DNA from 2 places in the Candidatus Flexifilum breve genome. Region 2 is predicted to be linked to the other one. Evidence: riboswitches for the same ligand, from Rfam matches in the RefSeq annotation. Region 2 holds a riboswitch; the other holds the start of a gene.
What was found. Region 2 has a riboswitch for S-adenosylmethionine ahead of IPK17_RS01895 (trans-sulfuration enzyme family protein). Riboswitches for the same ligand answer to the same signal wherever they lie in the genome.

Region 1 (4,476 bases), on a different contig from region 2:
CGTCGCGGCGCTGCGCCACCTTGCCCGGCGTCTCGCGATAGAGCGCGTCGGTCGTCCACGTCTTGCCGATCACATATGGGACATGATGCGCTTGCAGCGTCTGCTCAATCGCTTCAATCGCTTGCGGGCTGGCCGACACATCGCGGCTCGGCGGCAGGTAGTGATACGACGTGCCTTCATCGCGGATCGCCGTCACGGGCACAACCACATGGCCGACAGCCAGCTCTTTGTTGAGCACACCCGCACCGCCGCACGCGATGATCTTGCTCGCGCCAAGCGCGATCAATTCTTCGAGATACCCCGCGGCCAGCGGCGCGCCCACGCCGGGATGCGCCACCGCCACCCGCCGACCATCCTGCTCGATCACGTACACCGGATTGCTGCCCATTTCGCTGCGCAGCACCAGCACTTGCTCAGCTTCAGCACAGGCCGCCGCGATCACTTCCTGAAAGAAGCACAGGACACAGTATTCCGGCATGCGCTCGTGCCGCCGCAGCAGCTTGTGCGGCTCGATCATCGCGTTGGGATTGCTGTCGTATTCGAGAATCGGATACATGTTCGTCATTGACGCTTTAGCCTTGCAGCTTCTTGAACTCGCTTAACTGATGGGTGTGCGTTTCCATGTCTTCACTCATCGCATCCAACCACCCGCCATACCCCTTAATGCCGCCCGCCTGCTGCGCTGTGAGGGATTCCGCGCGGCTGATGGTGCGCGCGATCAAATCGCGAAACTCACTGAGCGTGCCCGGCCAATCCAAATGTGCCCGCGCCTCGACTGACTGCGCGTTGAATGTATCGAAGTCGTACTCAATCGGTTCGACATTCCCCGCTGCGAACAGGTCATAGCGGCGGTGCAGTTCGACCAGCCACCCGGCTTCGTGCGCGATGATCTGCTTGGGCGACCACCAGCCGCACGCCTCCGACTTTTCGGCCAATTCCGGCGTGTAGGTGTCGGTCACCGCCAACATGTCGCCGCTCACCTTGCGAAATTGCTGGAGCGCGGTCTGGAACTTCTCAAAGGTGTTCACGGGAGGCATCGATCCATCACTTTCTACTCAAATCACGCTTCATTTTCGGGTTTGGAAGTGTTGGGGCGCGCGTGCAGCAGCTTGCCCGGCACCCGCGTTTGCGCCATTTGCTGCACGATCAGCGCCTGAATCTCGTCGAGTTGATCCTGAATATCGCGAATTTCCAGCTCCGCCTTGATGTTCACGCTGTATTCGATGTCGTCGCGAATCTTGTCGCGCGCCGCCTGCCGGTTCTGGCTGATCAACACGAACAGCGAGAGGAAGATCGCTTCCAGTGAGACGATCATCGTCAGCAGGCCGAATGGGAACGGATCAAACGGTTCCAGACCGGGGATGATGTGCATATTCAGCACCATCCACACGGCGAACCACACAAAGTTGAAGTAGACGAAGCGAATATCACCAGCGACCATCGTCAGAAAATCAGAGAGGCGTTCGCCAATCGTCGGCTTGATGACCTCTTCCATCTCTTCGTTGACGTTGCGGGCGACGACGCGGTTGCGCACCAAGACATCGGTCTCGCGGATGCGCTTGCCGAGCATGGCGATCATGTCGAGCGCGGCAGCGGGGTGGGCGCGCACCAGCATGAGCAAGTCGTTCCGGTCAATGACCAGCACCATCGTCTGATCGATGGCGCGCGCGCTCGTGCTGCGGCTCGCGTTGTCGAGCAGCGACAGTTCCCCGAAGATTTCGCCTTTTTCCATGTAGCTGATGGTGACGCGCTCGTGGCTGCGGTCGCGGATGAAGATTTCCACACGGCCCCGCTGCACAATGAACATTGTGCCGCCGGGTTCACCCGCCGTGAAAATCACCTGACCGGGCATGAACGTCATTTGCTCAAGCTGCTGCGCCAGCGCTTCTAGTTCTTGATCGTCCAGCAGTTCGAAGAGTGGAACTTCGCGAAGTAAATTGAGGTCAATGTTCTGCATAGCGCCTTCCCCCAAAAAACAAAAACGCCTCAGGCAGTCAAGACACAGAGGCGCGGGATAGACAGAAATTGCTCATCTTCCAGACCCATGTCTGACGGACTTAGCACCTTCCCGACGCTTCAGGGGTTGCCGCGAGATCAGTGAGCCGTGTCTCTCCCTCGCCTCTTGATGAGATGTTCAATTGAACTTCGAAAATGCATTGTAATCTATCCTGAGATCAGCGTCAAGCGCCGCACAATGCGCTATACTGGAAGTAATGAACGGAGAGGAGTCGGTCATGAAACGTCATACAATCATCGCCGTTTTTCCATCGCGTGGTTCGTTGATTGACGCCGTCGAGCGCGTGAAAGCGCTGGACTATCTGAAGATTAAACACTCTGCGGTCATCGTGAAAGCCGACGACGGCGAAACGGTCGTCCTCGAAGACGACATCAGCGTGAGCGAAGGCAGCATCGCGGGCGGTACGCTCGGGTCGCTCATGGGGGCGCTCGGCATCGCCGGCTTAGGCGCATTCCTGCTGCCGGGCGTTGGCCCGATCATCGCCATCGGCGCGGGCGCGCTGCTCGGCGGCTTGATCGGCGGGGCGACGGGCGGCCTCACCGCCAGCCTGATTGATCTCGGCATCAAAGATGACCAGTTGGACGAATTAGCGGGGCATTTGAGCGCGGGCCGCGTCGCTATGGTGCTCGACGCCGAAGCTGAAGTCGATGTGCTCGGACGTTTGCAGCAAGACCTGCAGCCCTTCGAAGCTGAAATCACCACGCCCTAACCTCCGGGGATGGGAGGCTCTGCCCATCCCTGATCCCCGCAATCCCATGCGGCATTTGTGACACCTGTCACCATGAGATTGGAAGAATTCATTGTTGTAGTATCCAGAGTTGATGTATTCTCAACAGGTACGATCTGGTTGGCAAGGGAATAAACGATGTCGTCTGAACTGGTAGTGGCGATCTTTCCGTCGCGCACCACCCTCACTAAAGCCCTCGATCACCTCATGGGCATCAAGGATCTCCACATTGAGCACGCGGCGATTGTCGCCAAGGCGAACAGTGGGGAGGTCATTTTTCTCGACGATGACATCGGGCCGGATGAAGGCGGAATCACGGGCGGCACACTCGGCGCGGCGATTGCGGCGCTCGGCGTCGCGCAGTTGGGCGCGCTGGCCATCCCCGGCGTCGGGGCGCTGATCGCGGTCGGCGCGGCGGCGCTGGTGGGCGGTCTGCTCGGCAACGTCACCGGGCGCTTAGCCGCCAACCTCGTGGATTCAGGCTTCAAGCCGGATCACGATCATGTGAGTTCACTCTCCGGTCGCCTCGAAGCGGGTCATCCCGCGCTCATTCTGGAGGTCGCCAACGCGCACGCCATCCTCGACCGCCTCAAAGCCGAACTTCAGCCCTACCGCGCCGAACTCGTCGATCAACTGCGCGCCGTCGCGGCGGCGTAAACCGCTTAACGTTTGCACACATGCTTGTAGGGGCGCACGGCCGTGCGCCCCTACGGTAATCCCCACGAAAATCACTGATTGCACCCCGCTTCACACCACCCGTCTATCATTCATCTCCACCCGCCCAAAACGCCGCGGGATCAGGGTATAATCGCTGTAATTCAGTTGATCAGAGGATGAATCCCGATGGCGATCCCCGAAATTCACGCGGAACATGTGAATCACCACAGTGAAGAGCGTAACCCCGGACTGCCGCTCGATCTTGGGTGGGTGCGGAGCGTGCGCGTCAACACCAGCGCCGCCGAGCGCCGCGCCGCGACGCTGGGGACGCGCCGTTCGGTCAAGAAGGACACGCAGGCGGCGTGGCTGCTGCGCGCGATCACCTGCATTGACCTGACCACCCTTTCCGGCGACGACACCCCCGGCAATGTGCTGCGCCTGTGCGCGAAAGCTCGCCAGCCCGTGCGGCAGGACATGCTCGAAGCGCTTGGCGTCGCCGATCTTGGCATCACAACGGGCGCGGTGTGCGTGTATCACAGCCGCGTCGCCGATGCGGTCAAGGCGCTGGAGGGCACGAGCATCCCGGTCGCCGCTGTCTCGACTGGGTTCCCGGCGGGGCAAAGCTCGTTCCGCACGCGCCTCACCGAAATTCAGGACTCGGTCGCGGCGGGCGCTCAAGAGATCGACATCGTGATCAGCCGCGAGCATGTGCTGACGGGTAACTGGGAAGCGCTCTACGACGAGGTGCAGCAGTTCCGCGCGGCGTGCGGCGACGCGCACATGAAATCGATCCTGGCGACGGGCGAACTCGGCACGCTGCGGCATGTCGCGCAGGCCAGTCTCGTCTGCATGATGGCAGGATCGGACTTCATCAAGACCTCGACGGGCAAAGAACCCGTCAACGCGACGCTCGAAGTCAGCCTGATCATGACGCGCATGATCCGCGAGTATCTCGACCGCACGGGCGTGAAGGTCGGCTTTAAGCCCGCGGGCGGCATCCGCACGGCCAAGCACGCCATGAACTGGCAAATTCTCATGAAAGAGGAGCTCGGCGACGATTGGCTGTTCCCGAACC
Region 2 (4,476 bases):
ACCCTGCCCTGATCGTCAGCCGCCCGGAAGGCAACACGAACCTCTACCCGTCACCGCGCCTATCCAAATGGGTCGGCGTGGAGAAGCTGTACCTGAAGCATGAAGGCGAAAACCCGACCGGATCGTTCAAAGATCGCGGCATGACGGGCGGCTTGACGCAGGCGCAGGTGCTCGGTATGAAAAAGGTGGCGTGCGCCTCGACGGGCAACACCTCGGCGTCGCTGGCGGCGTACGCGGCGTGGAGCGGTATTCAGGGAATCGTGCTGTTCCAGAACAAGCAGATCGCGCTCGGCAAACTGTCGCAAGCGGTCGCGTATGGCGCGACGTGCATCCGCATTGCCGCCGACTTCGACCGCAACCTCGAACTCGTGCGCGAAATCTCAGAAAAGCTCGGCATTTATGTGCTCAACTCGGTCAATCCGTTCCGCCTTGAGGGGCAGAAGTCGATCATGATCGAGACGATCCAGCAGTTGCGCTGGCAGGTTCCCGACTGGATCGTCGTGCCCGGCGGCAATCTCGGCAACAGTTCGGCGTTTGGCAAGGGTCTGCGCGAAATGTATGAGATCGGCCTGATCGACCGCCTGCCGTCGCTGGCGATCATTCAGGCGGAAGGCGCGAATCCGCTGTACCGCGCCTACCAGAACGGTTTCACTGACTATCAACCGATGGAAGCGGATACCATCGCCACGGCGATCAAGATTGGCAACCCGGTCAACTACCCCAAGGCCGTGCGCGCGCTCCAGTGGACGGAAGGCGTGGTCGAACAGGTCACCGACCAGCAGATCATGGATGCCAAGGCGCTGATCGACGCGCAGGGTATCGGCTGCGAACCCGCGTCGGCGTGTTCACTGGCGGGCGTCAAGAAGCTGGTCGAAAATGGGGTAATCAAGCCGCATGAGACGGTGGTCGGCATCCTGACGGGTCACGTGCTGAAAGACCCGGACGCGACGATTGCGTATCATGAAGGGCTGCTGGACGACATCGAGTCGGCGTTCCCGAACCGGGTGTTCGCGGCCAAGCCGACGGTCGAGTCACTGGCGGAAGTCATCAACGACGCGAACTTAACGCCAGCATAAAAGCAAGAAACGCCAAGATTAAACGCAAAGGCGCGAAGACGCAGAGACGCAAAGGAGTTAGTAGAACAATTCCTTTGCGTCTTCGTGTCCTTGCGTCTTTGCGACGAGTCTTGTGCTTGTTACTGGCGGAAGCGGACTTCCCACAGGTTCTGAATCTGCGGATATTCGTGACGGGCACGGATGCCGGACAGCGCCTGTTCCAGATCGTTGATGAGGTCGTTGGTATCTTCGATGCCGACGGCGAAGCGCACCAGATTGTCCTTGATGCCCAACGCAAGGCGTTCTTCGGTCGTCTTTTCGAAGTAGCTCATCAGCGCGGGCTGCTCGATCAGGCTTTCGACCCCGCCGAGGCTCGGCGCGATGTACGGAATGCGCATGCGGTCAATGAAATCACTGGTCGTCTTGAGGTCCCCCTTCACTTCGAAGGTCACGACGCCGCCGAACGCGTCCATCTGCGAAGCCGCGACGGTGTAATCGGGGTGCGACTTCAGGCCGGGATACCACACGCGGTCAATCGACGGGTGCGCTTCGAGGAAGCGCGCGACTTCGAGCGCCGTTTCGTTCTGCTGCTGTACGCGCACGCCCAACGTTTTGATGCCGCGATCCACCAGATACGCTGCATGCGGGTCAACCACGCCGCCGAGCACACCGCGCGCGTCACGCAGCGCCTTCATGCGGTCGCCCTGCCCCACAATCACGCCCGCCAGCACATCGTTGTGCCCCGCGAGGTACTTGGTCGCGCTGTGCAGCACAAAGTCGATGCCCCATTCCAGTGGACGCTGATTGACCGGCGTCGCAAACGTGCTGTCGATGAGCGTGAGCACACGGTGCTTCTTGCCAATCTGGGCGATGCGTTCAAGGTCGGCGATGCGGAGGTAAGGGTTGGTCGGGCTTTCGGAGATGATGATGCGGGTTTTCTTGGGGATGATGGCGGTTTCCATCGCTTCGTAGTCACCCATGTGGACGACGGTGGTTTCAATGCCAAAACGCTTGAGGAAGGTCAAACAGAATTGGCGGGTGCGGCGATAACAGTCATCGGTGATGACGATGTGCGACCCCGCCGGGAGAATGGACAGCAGCAGCGAGGTGATCGCGTTCATGCCCGAGGAATACAGCACGGCATCGTCGCCGCCATCCAGCGCCGCCAGCTTGCGTTCGACCGCGGTTACGGTCGGGTTGCCATAGCGACCGTATTCCTCACGGTCTTCGCCATCGCCCCACGTCTTACGTTCCATAAAATCGATCAGCTCTTGCGTATCGCTGAAGGTATACGTCGCTGTCTGCACGATCGGCGCGGTGAGTGAGTTGTAGGCTTTGGCGCGCTTCGTCCCGCCATGGACTGAACGTGTTTTGCTTCCCCGATTGTTACCATTGAGCATGATCGACTGTCTCCACACCATACAATAAAACCCCACCGTGGCACTCGCTCCACACGGCAGGGTTCGGGAATAAAAAGAGACTTCGGCATGAAGTCTCTTTGAGGTCGTAACCTGGGTCACCAGAAGTACGCTCTCATCTTCCAGAATAATCTGCCGGACTTAGCACCTTCCCGCACCGATAAGGCTGGTGTGGGGGTTGCCGCGAGTTCATCGAGCCGTACTCTCCCTCGCTCTGGATAAGAGTGTTGCGCTATGGGGTTTGTTAACGTACTTGGAGAGGACTATAGCATGCTTTTGGTGTGCTGGCAAGCAGGCAATTCGACCACCCGTCATTACCTATCCACAAGCGGAGGAGTCCCGCTATACTTATGAGAGCAGGATCAGATAACAGTGGTCAGGGTGGCGATGGAAGATAAGTACGTCGGCATTATGCTGATGAGCGGCGTGGATGACGGCCTGCTGCTCACCTTTGGGGATGACGCTGGGTCGCAGGACGGCGGCGATTGGACGCTGACCATCGGGCGCAAGGAAGACAACGATGTGTGCCTGCGTAACGACACCTATAGTTCGCGGTATCATGCCAAACTGCATCGGCGTGACCAGGGGTGGTGGCTGGAAGACTGCGACAGCAAAAATGGCACCTTTATCGAAGATAACGTGGATGACCAGCGCGTGACAGGCACCATCCCGTTGAGCGACGGCCAATTGTTCCGCGTCGGACGCACGTGGATGCGCATTCAGCCTGTCGAATAACCGCGATTACAGACCAAAGACAAAGACTTATGGCGACGATTGGGCTTCGAGACATTCTGATCAATGCGCGGCAAGAATCTTTCCGCATGAATCACTACTACCTCGGCGTCGAGCATCTGTTCATTGGCCTGCTGGACATTCAAAGCGGCCTGACCGGAACGCTGCTCGAAGAACAGGGGTTAACGCCGCAGTATGTGGTTGATGCGATCCGCCGTTTGACAGGCAAAGGCAACCGTCAGCGCCTGTGGGCGGGCGTGCCCGATACACCGCGCACCAAGGTCGTGTTGAGCATCGCCAACGACCTCGCGCTCGAAGCGCACCGTCCGGAAATCGACGAGCGCGATTTGCTGCTGGCGATCCTCGAAGAGAATGACAGCATCCCCGTGCGCGTGCTGCGCAAGCTCGAAATTAATCTGGAGCGGTTGCGATCCGAGGCGCGCACGCGGGCCCTCACCGACGCTCCCGCCCAGTCCTATATCAAGATCGATTTTGGGCAGGACTTCGACGGGACCTTCGCCCTTTCCGACCAGACGATTGCGCTGCTGCGGCGCATGTTCCACGGCTACAGTCAGATTCGCGTTGAGCGGCGGCTGATGGGCGGATACACAGCCGCGCTCATCCTCGTGGTGACGCCCATCGGGACGGATCGCATGGAGGACGCCGCGGTCGTGGTCAAAATCGACACGGCAGATATCGTGCTGGATGAAGCGCAGCGCTACGAGCAGCATGTTAAGAATTCACTGCCGCCGCTCACCGCGCGTCTGGAAGACAAACCGACGACGTCGGAGACGTCTGACCTCGCCGGGCTGAAATACACGTTCGTCGCTGGGACGGACAACAACGCACAGGACTTGCGGACGGTCGCTCAGAAGATCGGCGTGGACAACCTCGGTGACTGGCTGCGGCGTGAACTCTACCCCTACTTCGGCAAAACGTGGTGGCAGCAGCGCCGCGAATTCAGCTTTCAGGTGTGGACGGAATATGATTGGCTGCTGCCGCCGCTGCTCACCCTCGAATACGTGGGCGAAGAGGACGGTTCCGCGCCCATCACTGCGATCAAAGAGCCGATCAAACGCAAGCGCATCAACGAACTGCACTACGGCGACGTGATCTCCATCGAAGGCTTCATCGTGCAGCGCGTCAACCGCGAGAAAAACTGGATTCAGCTCGCACTCGGCAAGGGCGCGGAAGCGGCTAAGCGCGCCTACAAGATTCAGGTGCGCAATGTCAACCTGTCCCGCGACACCTTCTACCGCGGTGAGACGGTC

Region 1: linked by a shared signal. The riboswitch ahead of IPK17_RS14355 (DUF1003 domain-containing protein) and the one ahead of IPK17_RS01895 (trans-sulfuration enzyme family protein) in region 2 are both predicted to bind S-adenosylmethionine.

Annotation. Positions count from the first base shown of each region.
Region 1 is NZ_JADJPI010000015.1:2,912-7,387, forward strand. Features, by position in the region: gene IPK17_RS14345 (nucleoside phosphorylase) at 1-565, opposite strand, end outside; gene IPK17_RS14350 (hypothetical protein) at 573-1,037, opposite strand; gene IPK17_RS14355 (DUF1003 domain-containing protein) at 1,061-1,957, opposite strand; SAM riboswitch class I at 2,027-2,132, opposite strand; gene IPK17_RS14360 (hypothetical protein) at 2,235-2,726, shown strand; gene IPK17_RS14365 (hypothetical protein) at 2,883-3,401, shown strand; gene deoC (deoxyribose-phosphate aldolase) at 3,588-4,476, shown strand, end outside.
Region 2 is NZ_JADJPI010000004.1:239,438-243,913, forward strand. Features, by position in the region: gene thrC (threonine synthase) at 1-1,076, shown strand, start outside; gene IPK17_RS01895 (trans-sulfuration enzyme family protein) at 1,196-2,455, opposite strand; SAM riboswitch class I at 2,586-2,698, opposite strand; gene IPK17_RS01900 (FHA domain-containing protein) at 2,861-3,208, shown strand; gene IPK17_RS01905 (Clp protease N-terminal domain-containing protein) at 3,238-4,476, shown strand, end outside.